DNA from 2 places in the Leptolyngbya sp. DQ-M1 genome. Region 1 is predicted to be linked to the other one. Evidence: riboswitches for the same ligand, from Rfam matches in the RefSeq annotation. Region 1 holds a riboswitch; the other holds the start of a gene.
The links. A riboswitch is a leader RNA that binds a small molecule or an ion and turns the genes downstream of it on or off. The one in region 1 is predicted to bind cobalamin.
Positions count from the first base shown of each region.

Region 1 (9,973 bases):
AGGATAGAAATCGAGTGCGCCAAAGCTCGATCGCATCAGTCGTTCTGAGCGGTAATTGATCCACTCGAACCGCTCTGGCATTTGGAATCATCAATGCGGCTGTTAGACCGATCGCACAAGCCCAAGGTGTACAGCAATTGATGTGAATGATATCGGGCTGCAATCGAGCGAAGGTTAACCAATGCGAGAAAAGTGTTTTAGGCAGAATAAATTTAGGACGATCATGGGCAATTGCATTCACCACAGTCTCAGAAACACCGACTACAGTTACGTCTGCCGATGTAGTTGCAACTAAATGACCTAAGCTAATTTCTGCACCACCAATTCCTTCCGAATCAGTGTAGACCACAACTTTAAGCATGAGACAACACCGATCGATAGATTGCAAGATGAGCTTCGGCGATCGTTTTCCAGTTGAACTGATGCACGAATTGATACCCTTGTTGAGCTAAGCGAAATCGCTCTGATGAATCTTCAATTAGCTCTAACAGTGCATGAATTAGTGCATCAGAATTACGCGACGGAATCTGTTTAACTAGGCTAGTTAAGGTTGAATCCGTCGATCGAGTTGCAATCACAGGTAATTGATGTGCCATTAATGCTAGTAATGAGCCGCTTTTCAAGGTCACACCATGATTAAACGGTAGCACTCCGATATCAGCACCCGACAGATAAACAGAAGCAACCTCCCCCGGAACATAGCCTGTCATGTGAACTCTATCATTGAGTTGCAGCTCAGAAATCATGCTTTCTAGCTTGTTCCAATACTGTTTAGCCTCTGCTCCACGCAATGCTAGGCTTTCAACCCCACCTATTAAAATCAATCGCGCTTGAGATTGCTGCTGCACTACGATCTGAAAAGCCTTGAGCAATGTTTCCAAACCTTTCACCGGATGCAAAAATCCGAAGAACGCGATCGCAGTCACATCCTCAGACCAACCACAGTTCTCTAATAGCTTTTGTCTTGCAGTCTTACACGCAGTCACATCAATATTTGCACCGATTGGAATTCGATGTACTTTTGCATCGGGGAGACGATCGACAATTACTTTTTCAGCCTCAGCATTCGTTGTGATAATTGCAGCACTTTGAGTTAGCAAAAAACCATCTTCACGATCCCACCATTGCTGCTGTTGACCCCACTGTTTCAAGCTCTCTAACAGTGCAGATGGAATCCATTTCGGCTGCCATTCCCACCAGCCATATTCGTGGGCAGTGGTGATGATCGGTTTATGCCATCCTGTAGCCCGAAGTACGATCGGTAACAGAAAGATGGCTCGATCGAATCCATAAGTCCCTGCTGCGTGTTGAATGTGCAAGAGATCCGCCTGCGTTTGATGAACCGCTTGCACCAGTGCAGGTAGATTCTGTAAATTCCAGTCCTCTACAACGCCTAAGACGCTTGGATCGTTGGCAAGTTTAGCGGCTTCAGTTGTCGTTAAAACAATAGTATTGATCGACAGTTCTGATCGCAGTCGTGCCGTATAGTGAGCCACCCCACAGCGATCGGGTAAATAAGTTCCAGCAATCAAAGCAACTTTAGGCATTTCCAATATCACGAACATCCTAGTTAGCGATATTAAATTTGCTACTTCAGATAAAGCGCAACTACTTTACGGCATAGCCACTAGATCGAGGCTTGAATACAATCCCCGTCGCAATACTTGATCGCGGCAATAGTTTTAGTTTAGCGACGATCGACTTTCACCTAGTTTTAATGTTCAAACTGTTGTTCCTCGTTACACTTAAGCGTATGTGTTACTGATATTTCGATGATGTTTCGCCTCTTTTTGCTTGCGGCTCTCAGCTTGGTAACGATCGAAGCTTGCACGGCTCCTCCGAGAATTGCAATCGCACAACGCGCTATCGCTGTCACACCCACTCCACTTGCGATCGAAAATCAGTTTGATAGCGCAAGTGACTTCGCTGAAGGTGCAGCGTTAGTGCAGTTCGGACGAGAATTTCGCTACATCGATCACGCTGGGAGATTAACCGTTACGCCAAAAATCGAGCTTGAAGCCTACGCACCGTTTTCTGAAGGATTAGCGATCGTCAAACTCGGCGGTTTATTTGGTTATTTGAATCGGCAGGGTGAGTTCGCGATCGAGCCAAAATTTGAGCAGGTGTCAAAATTTCAAGAAGGACTGGCTGCCATTCGCGTCGATCGACGCTACGGATTTATTAAGCCTACAGGTGAGGTAGTGATCCCGCCGAAATTTGAACTGACCTCCGGATTCTCTCAAGGACTCGCAGCCGTAAAATTGGGCGCAAAATATGGCTACATTGACCCAACTGGACAGATCAAAATTGAGCCAAAATTCGATGATGCTTGGCGATTTTCTGGGGGATTAGCGGCGGCTCGAATCGGTCAAAAATGGGGCTACATCAACCAAAACGGTCAATTTGTCGCCCAACCTCAATTTGATGGCGCGTTTAATCTTTCCGATGCAATGGGGCGCGTCCGAGTTGGTGAGCGTTGGGGATATGTCGATTCCAGGGGAAAAGTTGCGATCGCACCTCAGTATTCATTCGCCTCTGATTTCTCTAACGGTTTAGCCTTAGCTCAAAGCAATCAAAAATGGGGCTACATTGATAAATTCGGCAAATTTGTAATCGAGCCAAAATACGAATTTGCTGCAAGCTTTCAAGAAGGATTTGCCCCCGTCAAAATTGGGGACAAGTGGGGCTACATCAACCCAACCGGAAAGATTGCGATCGCGCCTCAGTTTGAAGAGGCAGGCGCATTTCACGAAGGATTAGCGCGAGTCAAACTTAACGATAAATGGGGCTATATCCCTAAGCCCTGAGAAAGACGGCGAATCTATCAGCAGACGAATAGGACATAACCAGATGCCCCATTAGAGTAAAGACGAATGCAATGTGGGAAAGCACCTGTGGATGTTTATATTCTTGATTTATTAGTCATCGGCTTACTGCTACTAATGGTAACGCTGGGAGCAGGATGGATCGCCCGCTTACCGCTCTCTTATGCACTAATTTATCTACTTGTTGGTATCATTTTAAGCCCGTATGGTTTTAATCTGGTTCAGGCTCGCCCAGACGCAAATTTTTTAGAGCGAGTGACGGAAATAGTTGTCTTGATTTCGCTCTTTAGCTGCGGACTCAAAATGAATCGTCCAATGCAATTTTGGGCTTGGCGATCGACCACGCGATTAATCGGTTTATTAATGCCGATCACGATTTTTTCAATTGCTGCGATCGCGCATTTTATTCTCAAATTAGACTGGGGATTAGCCATTCTTTTAGGTGCAATTCTTGCCCCGACTGACCCGGTTCTCGCCGCAGAAGTACAGCTCGAAGACCCCCACGATCGCGATGAATTGAGATTTGGTATCACTTCCGAAGGTGGATTAAATGATGCGCTGGCATTTCCGTTTGTCTACTTTGGTATTCACTCGATCGAAAAAGGCAATTGGCGCAGTTGGTTTCGAGAATGGCTCATGATCGATGTGGTGTGGGCAATTTTTGCCGGATTAGCGGCTGGTTTTTTGGTCGCAAAAGCGATCAAATGGATTGATAAAAAACTCGAACGCTTTCGGACTCCCGATGATTTGATGGAAGATTTCGTCGCTCTCAGCGCCATTCTCATCACCTATGCCGTGACTGAGTTAATCAACGGATATGGCTTTTTAGCAGTCTTTATTGCAGGAATCGCCATGCGAAGACGACGGAATACCGAGTACACAAAAAATCAACTCCACTTCATCGAACGGTTAGAAAAACTATCAGAAATCGGAACCATTCTCCTGCTCGGCTCGATGCTGCGATTCCAACCGATGCTGAAATATGCGGGCGATGCGTTTCTAATTGCCTTTAGCTTAATCTTTGTGATTCGCCCATTAGGAACTTGGATTAGCACGATCGGCTTAAAGGCTCATCCCGCAACGCGCTGGCTTTATGGCTGGTTCGGAATTCGCGGAGTCGGCTCGATTTACTATCTCGCCTACACGTTCGGTCATGGACTGAAGGGTGAAACGGGTGAACAAATCGCCTGGATTACCTTTTGGACGATCGTCATTTCCGTCCTGCTGCATGGCGTAACTTCAACCCCCCTAATGCGCTGGTACGAGCGTAATGTCGAACACAACCCAACTTTAGAGCAACATCCCGCCCAGCACGAAGCTTAATCGGGACACGCTCTGTTGCATCTTGTTACGAACTACTTCCCGAAATGTGCATTTTCGTTCACATTGAGGAACGATACCCTGAGATAAGGAGTTTTCACACAATGTCTTTATCCGATACTCAAGTTCTGGTTGCACTGGTCGTGGCTCTCATTCCGGGAGTCCTCGCATTTCGGTTAGCCACTGAACTGTATAAGTAGGTTCCGAATCAGTAGGTTCCGACCAAAGCAAGAAACTCGCCTTGATGGTGAACAGGCAAATCGTTAAAAGAAAACTGTCAATTCAGTGCTCATTTTTCGATTCAGCTAGTAAACTATCTAGGCGAGTTTCCTGCCTAAATGGGTTCTTTCCAAGCAGGTAGGCGAACATATCGCGATCGAAAAGCACAAAAAAGCGCCATTCAAGACTGCGAAAAAATTCAAAGCTTTTCTCTCAGTTTTCAGTTCTTTTTTGTTGTAACTGTGCTTAGTTCACTCGTACTTCTTGATTTTGGGTGCCAGATTTGTAATCTTGAATAAGCTCTACTGATAATCAAATTTTGAAAGTCAATCCTTTGATGAATTAAAGTTTGATATTCTTCCCGTTGAATCGGTGAGAAATTTTGGTCAGTCTCTTATCCAAGAACATCGAACTCAGTTAAGTTACAGGGATTCACGTTAAAAGTGAAACCTAAGCGTGAATACTTCTGGATGAAAGTTTTTTGTGCTTGAGTGACTTTCTTTTGCTATCTGCTATCACACGTTAACGAACCCATGAATGCACTTCCTCTTCCACAGCCGCCTGAATCTCCCAAGCCTCGCCGCTCTCGACAGTCTGCACGTCGCGCCCGTCCGCAGCCTGTGCAGTCAGCCAGCAGACATCGTATTTTAGCGGCTGAAGCGATCGCGAAACTGGGTGTAAATGCTGTCATTTCTAGCGCCGCGATCGCGGCATTGGTGCAGCTTATTCCTCAGAGCATCAGCCAGCAGACAAAACTCAAAGAAATTCAAGCGGAAGTCCAGATCGCTGAGACGCGAGTGACTCGCTTGAAAGCAGACTTTAACCGCTATTTCGATCCGCAGCAGGCAACCGCGATCGTTCAGGAGCAAACGAATCGTGCAGACCCGAATCAGCGCTTGATTGTGTTAGATGGTGCAGAGTCCCCCAAGCAAGCGGCTCCCGCTCAAAATCCTTAGCGATTCGCAACTCTGAAGCCCCAACAGAATTCGATTGAATGTCGAGGTCAGCTTGATTTCGACGCTTTTGCATGAAAAAATCGCATCCTCATATCAAGGATGCGATGCCCGATTTTGCTTAACGCTTTGCTTAACGCCTAGAGCGAAGAAGCCGTAACTTCCGACTCTGAAAGCATTGCCCCAGACTCAATGACACAAGGAAAGGCGCTGGTAAATGAGTTTCCGCCAGCGCTGGTCGTGCTGCGCGATCGGGCAAATGCTACTTCAGGATGCCAGGGGGCGACTTCCCATTCTGGTTCAAAAATTGGAGTTGCCAGAGAACAAGATTTCCAGGTACTTTGAACGGCGACATTGAGTTGATTACAGTGTCCACCGCGCCGTCCTTCAGGAGAATAGAATCGACAGTGGCGACAGATTGAGGTCAAGGCATCGTTATTGTTCATGTTCTCGGACAGGTTAGAGTGCGAATGTGAAACAGCAGGACTACTTCTTATGAAGTATTTTGGTTTGTTACTGAGTGAAATCAATTAAGAAATATTGAGTAAGTTGCCTATACTCAATACCGATTAGAACGATTAACCGGGGTTCACAACTACTGTGTTTCTGATTCTTATTGTTAAGCAGGTTCGCAGGAATGTGTGTTTATAAAAACCTTGAAAATCGTTGCTATATCTCGCTTCTAGCAATCAATTGCGAAAATGGAGTTTCATATTGATTTTAGATTTCGGGGATCGCTTTAAACCGTGAAAAATAATTGTTTAGAGCTGTACAAAGGCGAACTAGAAGTGCAAAAACGGGATGGGGATCAGAGAGAAACACATAGCAAACTCACTTATTACAAATCAGGCTTTTTGAAGGTGACGAAACAAGAAACCTGTTTTTAGCGTCACTTTTTGATTGCGCCCTACAATAAGTATCCCCAGCAGAATCGCTGTACTCCTCTAGCAAGAGTTAGAAATCGGGATCGCTGAGTAGAGAGTTTACAAATGAACGCAACTATGAATTGAAAAACAACGATCGCGATCGCTACAATCTGTAAAAACTTCTAAATTTGTCAATTTTCAGTTTTCTTAAGAAAGAGGTAACGATCGGAATGCGAGTGAATTGAGTGTGATATGCTGCATTGGCTTAGGATTGGGAAAGTCCGGTCAGATTCCGGCACTGTGGCGCAACTGTGATGAACAAGGGTTCGAGTCAGAATGCCAGTCTTGAGCAGTCTGTTTAATTCTCTGCGACCCACGGAGAAGGGGCATATTCATGAGTTGGTTGGCTGCATCAAATCCCTGTCCAGGCTTGTTTTATGGCACCGCTGCTCAAGACGGAACGTTGATTCGGATTCGCGTTCCGGGCGGTTGTATAAGTCGTGATCAAGCAATTGCGATCGTCGAAATTGCCGATCGCTGGCAGACTTCCAGGGTTCAAGTGACAAACCGCGCGAATCTTCAGTTTCGAGCGCTGCGATCGATTCCAAGTCCCGAAGTGTTTAGCACGCTGCAATCGGTCGGACTTGCATCTCAGAATCCACACCTGGATCACCTCAGAAATATCATGGCAAGCCCAACGGCAGGAATTGATCCAGCAGAGTTAATCGATGTGCGATCGCTAGTTCAGGCAATTGATACTGATCTTCAGAACACGCCTGAATTGATCGGACTGCCGCCTAAATTTAGTATTGGAATTGATGGCGGTGGAGCGATCGGGATTGGGGCGAGATCCGAATCAGTTTGGCAGCATCGGTACAATGAGATTCAGCTTTCTGCGGTGACGTGCGATCGGTTTAAGTTGACGCTGGGGAGCAATCGGCGATTCTATGAGACAGGTGTGCTAATCAAAAAGTCAGATTGTGTGGCAGCGATCGCAGCGCTGACGCAAACGTATCTCGCCTATGTGCAGCAGTCCCAAAGTCAGAAAAAGCCGCGTCTGCGTGATTTATTAAAAGATTGGGGGATTGAATCGTATCTTGAGCGCGTTCCGTTTCAGTTTGAGCGTGATTCAGATGCTTCGATTTCGCCTGCTCGAACACGAACAGAGCTAACGCAGTATTTAGGCATTCAACCGCAGCGCCAACCCGGACGGGCTTATATTGGAATTGCGCTCAGACTGGGGTGGATGACGATCGCTCAGCTTCGAGGCTTGATTCAACTGGCGGAAACTTACGGTTCTGGAGAATTGCGGCTCACCCCCTGGCAGTCTATTTTGCTTCCCGACGTGGCGATCGACCAGACAGCAACGGTGCTCGACGCGATCGCAGCGCTTGAGCTTTCCACCGATTTGAGCAATTCTACAGTGGTTGCCTGTGCTGGAAAACCAGGCTGTGCAGCCTCAGAAACTCACACTCAAGCCCACGCATTAACCTTGATCAACCAATTAAACCATCCTGTTAACATTCATGTTACTGGCTGCCCAAAACGATGCGCTCAACCCAGCCCCGCAGAATTCACGCTGCTGGGAACAACTGTGCAAGGCTCTGAAGCTTATGCTTTGTTTGCAGGCGATCGACCCCTCAGCGATCGTCCGATTCTCGCAAGTGAACTTTCGACGATCGTAGAGTTAATTAACACGCTACATGATTGATTACATTCGTAACGGTGACGATATCTACCGCAAATCCTTTGCCATTATTCGCGCAGAAGCTCGACTCGATCGCTTACCTGCTGATCTGGCTCATGTCGCAGTCCGGTTAATTCATGCTTGCGGGATGACTGATTTGGCTGAAGATATCGAGGCTTCTCCGGATGCAGTGGAAGTGGGGCGATCGGCGCTTGCGATCGGTGCTCCGATTCTGTGTGATGCTCAGATGGTGGCAAATGGCGTGACCCGCAAACGCTTACCTGTAGATAATCAGGTAGTCTGTACGCTCAATGATTTGATGGTTCCAGAACTTGCACGATCGATCAACAACACGCGATCGGCTGCCGCTTTGGAACTTTGGAAACCCATATTAGGCGGAGCAGTCGTAGCGATCGGCAATGCTCCGACAGCGTTGTTTCGGTTGCTGGAGTTGTTAGACGAAGGTGCGCCAAAGCCCGCGCTGATTTTAGGGTTTCCGGTGGGATTTGTCGGAGCCGCAGAATCAAAAGCGGAACTCGCGGCAAATAGTCGGGGTGTTCCTTTTATCACGCTGCACGGGCGGCGGGGTGGAAGCGCGATCGCAGCGGCAGCGGTAAATGCTTTAGCAAAACAAGAGGAGATATAAATATGACAGGTCGGCTTTATGGCATTGGCATTGGCCCTGGAGATCCAGAACTACTCACAATGAAAGCGTTTCGGGTGCTGCGATCGTCCTCCGTCGTGGCTTATCCGATGTCGGATAGTGGGCGCAAATTGGCACGATCGATCGTGGCGGAATATCTCCGACCCGAACAAATCGAAGTGCCGATGTATTTTCCGTTTAAGCTCGAAGAATCAGCACAGCCTTACTACGATAAAGCCGCAGAAACGCTGGCAGAACATTTAGAAGCAGGGCGTGATGTGGCGGTGCTGTGTGAAGGTGATCCATTCTTTTTTGGATCGTTTATGTATCTGTACAATCGCTTGTCCGATCGATTTCAAACTGAGGTGATTCCGGGTGTGTCTTGTGTGATGGCAAGCCCAGCGATTTTAGGAACGCCTTTAACTTACCGCAATGATGTGTTTATGGTGGTCTCGGCCATTCTTCCTGAAGAAGAGTTAGCATCGCGGTTATCAGTCGCTGATGCTGCTGCAATCATCAAACTGGGTAAGCACTTCAATAAAGTTGTCAGTGTGCTGAAGCAGTTGGGACTGTACGATCGTGCCAAATACATTGAACGTGCAACCATGCCCGATCAGCGCGTTGTGCCGATTGATCAAATGAATCCGGCTGAAGTTCCTTATTTCTCAATGATTGTAATTCCGAGTCAATGGCAGCCTTAACTTCTTCTACGATCGCAGTAATTGTCTTGAGTCAAGCCAGTATTCCGATCGCTCGTCAGATTGTGAATACTTTCCCGAATGCAACTTTGTACGGCTTAGAACATCGGACTCATGGAGCCGATCGCGCCTTTACTCAGTTCGGGGAAACCGTGCGCGAATTGTTCAGTCAAGGGACTGCGATCGTGGGAATTTGTGCTGCGGGAATCTTGATTCGCACCGTTGCACCTCTGTTAAACAATAAATGGCAAGAACCACCTGTGCTTGCGATCGCAGAAGATGGTAGCGCAGTGGTTCCCTTACTGGGTGGCTTGCAGGGCGTGAATGATCTAGCGCGTCAAATTGCTGCAATTTTTGAAGTTGCGCCCGCAATCACCACGAGCGGAGACATTCGATTTCGCACGGCATTGCTCGCTCCACCCAAGGAATATCGCTTGCTCAATCCTGATGATGCAAAAACTTTTCTAGCGGATTTACTCGCAGGAGCGACCGTTAAGATTGAGGGCGATGCGCCTTGGCTGGTGGAGAGTCAGCTACCGATCGCGCCTGATGCCCGATTAACCATCAAAATTACAGAACAAGGGGACGGCTCCGCTGAGCCGAAGGGCAGCGCAGGTCGCGCAGATTGTTTGGTTTATCAGCGAACTTCAATCAAACGGCTTGCCATTGTTGGCACAGGTCCCGGCTCAGCCGAGTGGATGTCTCCTCAAGTTAAAGAAGTGCTGCGATCGGCAACTGATTGGATCGGTTATCAAACCTATT
Region 1 is NZ_JAMPLJ010000003.1:289,397-299,369, reverse strand. Features, by position in the region: gene NC981_RS11225 (glycosyltransferase) at 1-361, opposite strand, end outside; gene NC981_RS11220 (glycosyltransferase) at 354-1,547, opposite strand; gene NC981_RS11215 (WG repeat-containing protein) at 1,773-2,807, shown strand; gene NC981_RS11210 (sodium:proton antiporter) at 2,874-4,148, shown strand; gene psaM (photosystem I reaction center subunit XII) at 4,250-4,345, shown strand; gene NC981_RS11200 (hypothetical protein) at 4,898-5,320, shown strand; gene NC981_RS11195 (hypothetical protein) at 5,458-5,763, opposite strand; cobalamin riboswitch at 6,415-6,546, shown strand; gene cobG (precorrin-3B synthase) at 6,578-7,894, shown strand; gene NC981_RS11185 (precorrin-8X methylmutase) at 7,887-8,516, shown strand; gene NC981_RS11180 (precorrin-2 C(20)-methyltransferase) at 8,519-9,214, shown strand; gene cobJ (precorrin-3B C(17)-methyltransferase) at 9,202-9,973, shown strand, end outside.

Region 2 (9,973 bases), on a different contig from region 1:
GGATCTGTTTTTAGAAGCGGTTTATCTGGCGTATCAAAAGCGCGACTGACTTTTGTGGTAAAGTTTGCACTCAAGTTTTGAGGGAGTTCCTGTGCGATCGATTTGTGTATTTTGTGGGTCGAGTATGGGGCAAAATCCCGACTACGAGAAAGCAGCAGTAGAGTTAGGGACTGCGATCGCCGATCGCGGTATCAATCTCGTTTACGGAGGTAGCCATCTAGGATTAATGGGCGCTGTTGCAGATGCCGCACTTGCCGCAGGAGGAGAAGTCTTCGGCATCATTCCAGGTTTTTTGGCATCTAAGGAACTCGCACATCAGGGATTGACCCGATTGGAAACGGTAGAGTCAATGCACGATCGCAAAGCCAGAATGGTAGAGCTTTCAGATGCGTTCATCGCGCTGCCGGGAGGTTACGGCACCCTAGAAGAGTTTTGCGAGGTGCTCACTTGGGCACAATTGGGCTTGCATCAGAAGCCGCAAGGATTGCTGAATGTTGCAGGGTACTACAATTCGCTGTTGCAGTTCTTTGATCAAGCGGTGGCAGAGAAGCTGGTGCGTCCGATTCATCGCGCTTTAGTGATTGAGGCAACAGAGCCAGAGGTGTTGCTTGATCGTTTGTCTGCCTACCAGCCGCAGACTGTGGATAAGTGGATTAAGCAAGAGGAAGTTTAGGGCGACCTGCGCCAATCGCGAAAAGCGCTGCACTCTATCATAAGCAATGCAGTTAAAGTTATTTCCTGCTCAGAATAATTTTGTGTATTACGTAATTCTACGAACTTCAACCGCCTCAAGAGAAGATTCATACAGAACTCAGTACGAACCGAGAGGGCGCTGTAAGTTGTATTACCTACCATGGGCACGTGTATTTCTCAATCTGAAAAAATGCAAACCCCGGAAAGCATCAATAATCTTGGCGTTCTCGATACCTTCAAAGAATTTCAAAGACACGTTCCGTTATCTGCTGAGACCTACAACTTCGAGGTTAGAGGACGAAGTAGTTTCAACGCAATCTTATCGAGTCTCGACGGCGATTCAAATCTCAAACTCACGAAGACTGGTAGCAATCTGGAAATCACCTCAAACAATCCAGGCAAGATTACCGATGGCATTACCCGCATTCTTGATCCAGGCACTTACACGCTAACCGTCTCGACCTCAGATGCAGGTAGCTACGATTTGTCGTTATTTGCTGAACCTGGCATCTCAAGCTCGATCGTTTGGCGCAACTCACTCGCCGATCAAACTGCTTTTTGGAATTTAGATCGAACTAGCTCAGTAGACGGTGCGTTTGTCAACAATGCCCCGCAACTCGGCAGCAATTCCGACTGGAAACTAATTGGCGCGGTGAACACACCAAACGACAGTGGCGATCGATCTTGGTGTGGCGCAATGGTGTAATGGTGTAACGGATGAAACAGCTACTTGGACAGCCGATGTAAACGACAATTTTATAGACGGCGGGTTCATCAAAGATGCGCCGCAACTCGGTAGCAACTCGAACTGGCAACTCATCGATGCCAACATCGTTAACGACGATTTGAGATTGCTGTGGCGTGATGCGGTAGGAGATCAGACCGCATATTGGACGATCAATGACAGTTTGGTTATAGCGGGCGGTGGCTTCTTTACTAACACGGCGGCCCTCGGCAGCAATTCGGATTGGAAGCTGCTTGATGAACTGATTCTGGAAGACAACACACAGTTAGTTTGGCGCAATGCAGCCAGCAGCGAAACGGCATACTGGACAGTCGATGCGAGTAGGTCTGTCGTGGATGGTGGATTCTTTGATGCACCCAAAGTGGGCGGAAAATGGGAACTGACAGAAGTTGCTCAAGTGGGCAATGATCCGCATTTCATCTGGCGCAACAGTGCGACCAACGAAATGGCAGCATGGTTCTTTAATGGCACAAAGTTTCTGTCTGGCACATTCATTGATGCACCCAAGGTAGGCAGTGAGTGGCAAATTGTTAGCGTGACTTCTCAGTATGCTGAACCAATGTTGATGCCGTTGGGTGGCGAGTCGATCGACACTGCGTTCAATATTGGTGTGCCGAGTAAAGATGCGAGCTTCACTGATTCGATTCTGCCTGGTAGCTCAAACTTCTATACTTTCACCGTCAATGAGCCACAAGCCCTTCTCTATAACTTAGAGGTTCCAGGTCTGGAGACGAAGGTGCTGAATGCGGAAGGCAAGGAGTTCATGCTTGAACCGTCTCAGCCGCTGGCTCCCAGCAAATACTATTTCCAAGTGACCAACACAAACCTGACAACCACAACGGCGAAGATCGATCTGTTTGCGAACATTGCGCCACAGTTCACCTTATCGAGTACAACCATTGGCACCTATGAGCAGTCGCAAGGCAGCGCTCCAGTGATCACTGGTACACCCTCGATCGCAGACCCCGATTCTACACAGTTAGCGCTTGTAAGGGTGAGCATTACAAATCTCAAGGATGGAGCCGATGAAAGGCTAACCTACGCTCAAGCAGGTTCCTTGATTGCCAGCACCTACAACGCCAGCACCGGAGTTCTCACCCTCTTTGGCGCTGGTTCATTTGCAGATTACGAAGCCGCACTGAAACGCATTTCATACAGCAATACCGCACTCAACCCGGACAAGAGCGATCGCGTCTTCTCGGTTGTGGTAGCTGACAGTTTCACAGACAGTGCAGCCGTGACCACGACGCTGAAGTTGTCATTTAACACGGCTCCTTCACTTGGTGCAGATGTATCTCTCGGTTCGATTCTGGAGAATGCGGTGACTGCTGGAGAAGCAATCTCCACCCTCTTGAGCAATCAGTTCAGCGATCCAGATACCAATTCCAGCTTGAAAGGCATTGCGATCGTCGGGAATACCGCTCCAAGCAGTCAAGGCGGTTGGCAGTATTCACCCGATGGCAGCAATTGGGCAGTTGTGGGTGGAGCATCCGAGACTAGCGCCCTGGTGCTGAGTGCGACGACGAAATTACGATTTGTGCCTGCCGCATTCTATAACGGCACCCCAGACAGCTTGACCATTCGGACGATCGATGACACCTACACCGGAAGCTTCTCCACAGCGACCACAACCTTCAGTGGCGGCTACATGGTAGGTAACATTGTGATGCCACCTATGCCAACTACGACTATTGCATTCGTTAGACAAGATGTGACCCGAAATGGTGGAACAAGCGCGATCGCAGGCACAACCAAATCGATCGGCACCACCGTCCTGTCCGTGAACCAAGCACCAACCTTCACGCTCGGGGAAAACCAATCGGTTGACGTGAGCGCAGGCACTCAAGCGGTGAATGGTTTCCTCACTAACGTCACCAAAGGGGCACCGAATGAGTCGAACGAAACCTTGACTTATGAGGTTACAGTCGATAATGCTGGATTGTTTACGACGAATGGACAGCCGACGATCGACCCGGAAACTGGAGCGCTCAGCTACACTCCGGCAGGAAAGGCAGGAACCGCAACGGTGACGGTCACGCTGAAGGACAATGGCGGCACGGCAAACGGCGGTAGTGACACCACTTCGAAGACGTTTACGATCGCGCTGAATGACCCAACACCAGAGCCAGAGACACTAATAGAGGTAGCGGTCGGCTCCTAAATTAGGTTCAAACAAGTAGGACAACCCCAGTCCTGCTCGTTTTTCTATATTCGGGTAGATGCTCTGAACCAGACGATCGCGCTAAATCTGCAACAGTTTTTTCGAGGAGGTAGCTGTGCGCCGATCGCTTAAATTTCTTGGAGTCCTGGTTGCGATGTCGATCGTTGCCGCTGACATTCCGAAAACTCACGCGGCAGATCAACCCAGTTCGGGATTGGCGATTCCTGCGGTTCCTTATGTTCCTACACCTGAAAATGTGGTGATGGGAATGTTAGAACTGGCAAAGGTGGGACGCGACGATATTGTTTACGATTTGGGTTCAGGCGATGGCAGATTAGTGATTACTGCGGCGCAAAAGTTCGGCGCAAAGCGAGGAGTCGGAATCGAAATTAATCCCGGTTTAGTCAACAAAAGTAATGAAAATGCCCGACAAGCGGGAGTCAGCGATCGCGTTCAATTCCTTCAGCAAGATCTATTTCGGGCAAATTTCCGCGATGCCACGGTTGTAACGCTGTATCTGCTCCCTCGAATTAATCTTGAACTGCGTCCGAAGCTCCTGAGCGAACTCAAACCCGGAAGCCGCGTTGTTTCTCATGCCTTCTCAATGGGAGATTGGCAACCCGACCAGCGAACCACCATCGACGATCGCACTGCCTATCTTTGGATTATTCCCGCCCAAGTCGAAGGCACGTGGACAGGAACACTTTCGACCCAATCGGGACAATCGATTCCTTACACCCTGCAAATGAAACAATCGTTTCAGAATGCAAGCGCAATGGCGCAAGTTGCAGGCACAACGATCAGCCTACCGAACATTAAATTAGCGGGCGATCGCTTGTCTTTTGAACATCGTCAAAAGATCAATGGGCAAGATGTCCGAGTCCGAGTGAATGCTCAAGTAGCGCAAGATACTTTGCAAGGAACGGCTGAAGTGTTAAGCGGCAATTCAACCGAAACCTTAAACATGACTGCGAAACGCACCTCAACCCAACAAGGCGGATAAATCGATCGCACCTGCAATGTTCGGTGTCGTGAGATTGCTAGTCACAATGCCCTGATCAAAGCTGATCGTGCCTTGTGTGTTTGCCAAACTTGAGCCGAAATCTTGAGCGAGTTGTGGGAGGTTTAGTGTAGTTCTCACTGTGCCTAAACCTCCTGTTGTGTCGATCGTCGCAATGCCATTGTTAAACGTCACCGTTCCAGAACCATTCAAGGCATCTGTCACTGCTTCAGTTACAAGGGCTGATAGATCAAAGTTTGTTGCTAACGTCCCAAATGGGGTCGGAATGTTCAAAGTTGCTTGTCCATTGTTGAACACTACAGTTCCACTGATGGCATTAATCGGAATTGCAATGTCTTCATCTTGAATTTGCGGCTGTAAATCCAGAATCACCAAGCCATCATCGAAATTTACAACCCCTGGAATACTGCCAGCATTAAACTTAACTTGTTCTTCTAAGTCGATCGATGAGAAATAGTTTCTGATCGGCGTACTTAGATTTGTCACTAATGCGCCGTTACCAAACTCGATCGTGCCATTCGCCAAAGATGGCACATCAATCACCAACCGACCATCCGAAAATGGAATACTCCCCGAAATACTTTTAACCGCATTCTCTACAAAATTGCTTACTGTTTCAGCAAATGCGATCGTTCCGATGAAGCCCCCGATCGCGGTTGTGAGATTGCTAGTTACGCTGCCCTGATCAAAGCTAAGTGTTCCTTGAAGCTGCTCAAGTGCGCTAGAAAAGTCATTCGCGACTGGTGCGATCTCAATAATATTGCTTCTCTCTCCCGTCGGAGTATTAACGTCGATCTCGAGTTGCCCGCTGTTAAAGCTCAGTGTTCCACTAGACTGTCTCAGCGTTGGGAGGCTCAGAGGAGCGATCGTAGATGGTTTAAGGGTTGGCAGTGTTGTTAGGGTAGATGTCTCAAACATAGGAGTCTTATGCGCAGTGCTTGTACCTTATCAAGCCAACCGCACCGGAATTTACGCCCTTGGAGGTAAATCGTAAGAGCCAAAAATATGGAATTGCGTGAATCAAAATCAGAGTTTTTTAATTGCATAGTGATACAGTAAGGCACGGATAAAAGTTGGTTCGATCTGAGGATCAGTCGATCGAGGAAACGGGGAAAGAGCAGTGCAAATCTGCCGCTGTCCCGCAACTGTGAAGAGAATTATCTCCAGTCAGAATGCCCGCCAGCTTTTTCGTTCTCAAAGTTCTGCGAGGTACAGAATGAAGACTAAAAAATGGATGAGCCTTGCTGCAATGGCAGGGCTAAGTTTGTATCTAGTGATCGGTGCCGCCGCTCCTGCACAGGCAATGCACATTGCAGAAGGATTTTTACCTGTTCAGTGGGCGGCTTTGTGGTGGGCAATTTCGCTGCCGTTCTTCTTAATCGGATTACGATCGCTCACCCGTATCACCCGCCAAACTCCAGAATTGAAGTTGCTTTTAGCGCTGGCAGGAGCATTCGCGTTTGTTCTATCTGCACTTAAGATTCCATCTGTCACCGGAAGTTGTTCACATCCGACCGGAACCGGACTCGGCGCAATTTTGTTTGGCCCTTCGGTGATGACCGTACTCGGTGGATTGGTGCTGCTGTTTCAGGCAGTCTTGTTGGCACACGGAGGAATCACAACCCTCGGAGCAAATTTGTTTTCGATGGCGATCGTTGGCCCTTTCATTGCTTATGCGGTCTATCATCTGATTTTAAAGACAGGTCATCAAAAAGCAGCGATTTTCCTTGCTTCCGCTTTAGAGAATTTACTTACGTATGTCACAACTTCCTTTCAACTGGCATTAGCATTTCCCGCCGCATCCGGTGGCGTTTGGGCAGCATTTCTCAAGTTTGCCGGAATTTTTGCCTTCACGCAGATTCCATTAGCCATTAGCGAAGGACTGTTAACGGTATTAGTTTGGAACTGGCTACAAACCTACAACCGCAGTGAATTAGAAACCTTAAACCTGATTAAGCAATGAAACGCTCTTTAGCTCGACAAAATTGGTTACTTGCGATCGCCGTTGTCAGTCTCGCAGCTTTCCCGTTAGTGTTTGTCCGGGGTGAGTTTAGCGGTTCAGACGGTCAAGCAGAAGCCGCGATTCAAAACAGTCATCCCACTTACCAACCCTGGCTTAAGCCTTTATTCGAGCCTGCAAGCCCCGAAATTGAAAGCCTCCTATTTGCGACTCAAGCTGCGATCGGAGCAGGCGTGATTGGCTATGTAATCGGATTGTACAAAGGTCGATCGCACCGAGACAAATAGGCGGTTTCCAGCGCGATCGCTCATCTTCCGGCGATCTCACTGTCCCTCATTCGTGATCTTGCTCAATCCTCGCAATTCCGGTTTTCGGATAGTACCGCGCTAAAATTTGCCGATAGGTATGTCCGTTTTCTGCGAGTTCCAATGCACCAAGCTGGCTCATTCCTCGACCGCGAAACGCCTCCGCAACAATGTCATCTGAGGCAGCATACAGCGACTCGACAATCCCGCCCCTGTAGCTAATGAATTCACCCGCAGTCTGATCCACGGCTTGATTCGTGCGTTCTGATTCCCGCGATATTCCGCTATAGACCTGAAAATACTCGTCCGACCCCATGTGATAGAGCGGTTGCGCCCGTCGAAAATAATAAGTCAGCGCATACGATCGTGCTGCAACCGCCTGCGCTTTCAGGGCTTCTTTGTTCCAACTCGGCGACACTTCGCTTGCCACCACACTGTAAAGATAGTGGCGCAGATCAATATAGTTCACGACCCAAATTCGCCCACCCTGCGCTGCTAACAAAAAGCGCCCTCGATACGGCTTGTCACCCAAATACAGCACTCCATTCGGTGCAGGCTGAATCATTACCATTCCCGGCAACTGCCCATTGCCAAAATTGATCTGGTCGCCTGCTGCCTGAATGGTATAAGGATTTCCTGCCGCAAGCTGACTTAGCGATCGACCCTCTGCACCTGAAATTGTCGCCCCTTGAGAGGCAGTAATCGAAATCGTGGGCTGCCCCATTGCGATCGCTACTTGCATCTCAATCAGCGAATCTACGGTTCCTACGGATGCGACAAATGCGGCTTTCGATCGCTCATTAATTGCAGCTTGCTCTTTTGTATATTTTTTCGGATCGATTGGCGTTAAGGTCGGTTTCGGAGTCGGAGGCTTAGGGTTTAGTTGCGGTAGGGGAGAAGAGAGCGCAAATGACGTAGGACTAGGAGAGGCAGCAGGCAGAGACGGTACAGATTTTGCCTCGGTTTGAGTGTGTTGATTTAAGTACAGTCCAGTAAGGGGAATCACTGCCAGCAACGGTGCCAATAGCCAAGGACGGTGTTTCAGCCACTCTAAAATTGATTTATGCCACATAGCCGCAAGTTTGGGAATTCAGCACGATAAAAGTCGAACAGAATCTCTACCTTAACCTTTATACACTGCTGAATTCCCAAATCCGCTTACCAACCCTTGCTTGCTTTTTCTAAAACGTACATGGCAACCGATTGAATTTGATCATCTTTCAGGCGACTTTAAATGCAGGCATCGCGCCTTTGCCATTGGTGACTTGAGCCACGATCTCCTCGATCGTATCCTTGCCGTTTGCGGTCAGGGCAGCCTGCTTGAGCGTCTTGGACGGGTTGATTGCATTACCGCCACCTGCCTGGCAAGCACAGTTTGCAGCAAATACCTTCGCTCCTGTCGCAACACCTGCTGCTAAAGCAGGCTGGTTCAGCAATGCCCCCAGAAGCAAGATTGAAAGCGCGATCGTAGCTATAGCAATCCTAAATGAATGATAAATGAGGCTTTGTCGCTCCGTTTCAGTATGCTTCTGCCCCCTAAATCCCCCAAAATGGGGGATTTAGGGGGCGCAATCAACTACGCATCTCACAAATGACTTAGGATTGCCATAGCAGTGTTCTCATCATTTGAATTATCTTTTTCATCGTTCATTTCACAAGCGTCAACAAGTGAGCCATTTCACTCCTACTCATGCTGTCGCCAGAAATTTCTTCCGTTAAAAGACGAATTATAAAATATTTCAAATCCGTAATTTAACTTAGCAGTTAGCAGAATTTTAGAAACAAACGTCGCGCCGCGTTTTTATTACCCTGATGCCGAAAGCAGCGTATTCAATCCCCAGCGCCTTTCTCGCTCACAAATCCTTTGACTGGGTAGGGCTTGCGATCGCAGCAATTGATTTAGTTCTAAACAAACAAAGGAAGATTTCTATACTTTAATTCGATCGATTCAACGATTAGAAAATCTGCCAAGAAATGGCGCAAAATCGCTCAACTATCTATTCATCTCGATACTAATCAGAGGTACAGTTTGAATGAAGTTAAATTTCTTATTGTTTGAATTTAGAATTTCTTTAGTTCCAACTGTTTTTTCACTAGACGCACGTCCACAAAGACGATAATCTTATTTCAATCCAAACATTGAATTTAATACATTCAATCGAATGGTTACCGGGACAAGTAGAAAGACAAATAGAAACAATTGGCTTAAATCAATCGTTTCTATCGCATTCAAAACAGCTATTTCCTCATAAAAATACGCAAGCATGATTCGTCCTTTCTGACGATCCATTTCAATCCAATTTAGCAACTTCAAACTTGCCAATTTGACTAAGTTGAACGCTGAACGATTGAGTTTGAGTCAGTCTGCAACGAGCCATTGCTGCTTGTGAACCTCCCCGCGGATCGCGTCTGATTTGTCGTGGGAGAAGCCTTGCTATCCTTGGAGACTCGACCATGACCGAATTCGACTTCTTGACTCGCCGAAAGTTCTTATGGACGGCTAGTGCAGCAGCCGGAGCCGTTGCACTAAAAGGGTGTACCTTAACTCCCCCTTCTCCGTCCGATATGTCCCCAAAAGCGCAAGTTCTTTCACTTTCGCCAGCTGAACAGCCTGAAACCACTCGGATCAAACTCGGCTATATTGCGATCGTTGAATCTGCTCCCTTGATTATTGCTCAAGAAAAAGGATTCTTCGCTCGGTATGGCATGGCGAATGTAGAACTTTCTAAACAGCCGTCGTGGGGAGCAGCTCGCGATAATGCTGAACTCGGCTCAGCCAATGGCGGTATCGACGGTGGACAATGGCAAATGCCAATCCCCCATCTGTTGAGTGAAGGATTGATCACCAAAGGAAACCGTAAGATTCCAATGGTTGTTCTATCGCAGCTTTGTACGCATGGCAACGGAGTTGCAGTTGCAAACACTCACATTGGCAAAGGCTTCGAGTTAAACCTGGCAAAATCTGGTGGAGCAGACTACATTCGCGAGCTGAAAAAGGCAGGGACACCCTTTAGAGCCGCTTATACGTTTCCCAAGGTGAACCAGGACTTTTGGATTCGGTACTGGATGGCAGCAAACGGTATTGACC
Region 2 is NZ_JAMPLJ010000001.1:1,109,189-1,119,161, forward strand. Features, by position in the region: gene NC981_RS05360 (RDD family protein) at 1-49, shown strand, start outside; gene NC981_RS05365 (TIGR00730 family Rossman fold protein) at 92-673, shown strand; gene NC981_RS05370 (hypothetical protein) at 884-1,399, shown strand; gene NC981_RS05375 (Ig-like domain-containing protein) at 1,365-3,599, shown strand; partial or broken gene NC981_RS05380 (class I SAM-dependent methyltransferase) at 3,829-4,281, shown strand; gene NC981_RS05385 (hypothetical protein) at 4,582-5,538, opposite strand; cobalamin riboswitch at 5,678-5,819, shown strand; gene NC981_RS05390 (energy-coupling factor ABC transporter permease) at 5,837-6,583, shown strand; gene NC981_RS05395 (energy-coupling factor ABC transporter substrate-binding protein) at 6,580-6,867, shown strand; gene NC981_RS05400 (SpoIID/LytB domain-containing protein) at 6,914-7,957, opposite strand; partial or broken gene NC981_RS05405 (c-type cytochrome) at 8,044-8,366, opposite strand; gene NC981_RS05410 (CmpA/NrtA family ABC transporter substrate-binding protein) at 9,340-9,973, shown strand, end outside.
Region 2: linked by a shared signal. The riboswitch ahead of NC981_RS05390 (energy-coupling factor ABC transporter permease) and the one ahead of cobG (precorrin-3B synthase) in region 1 are both predicted to bind cobalamin.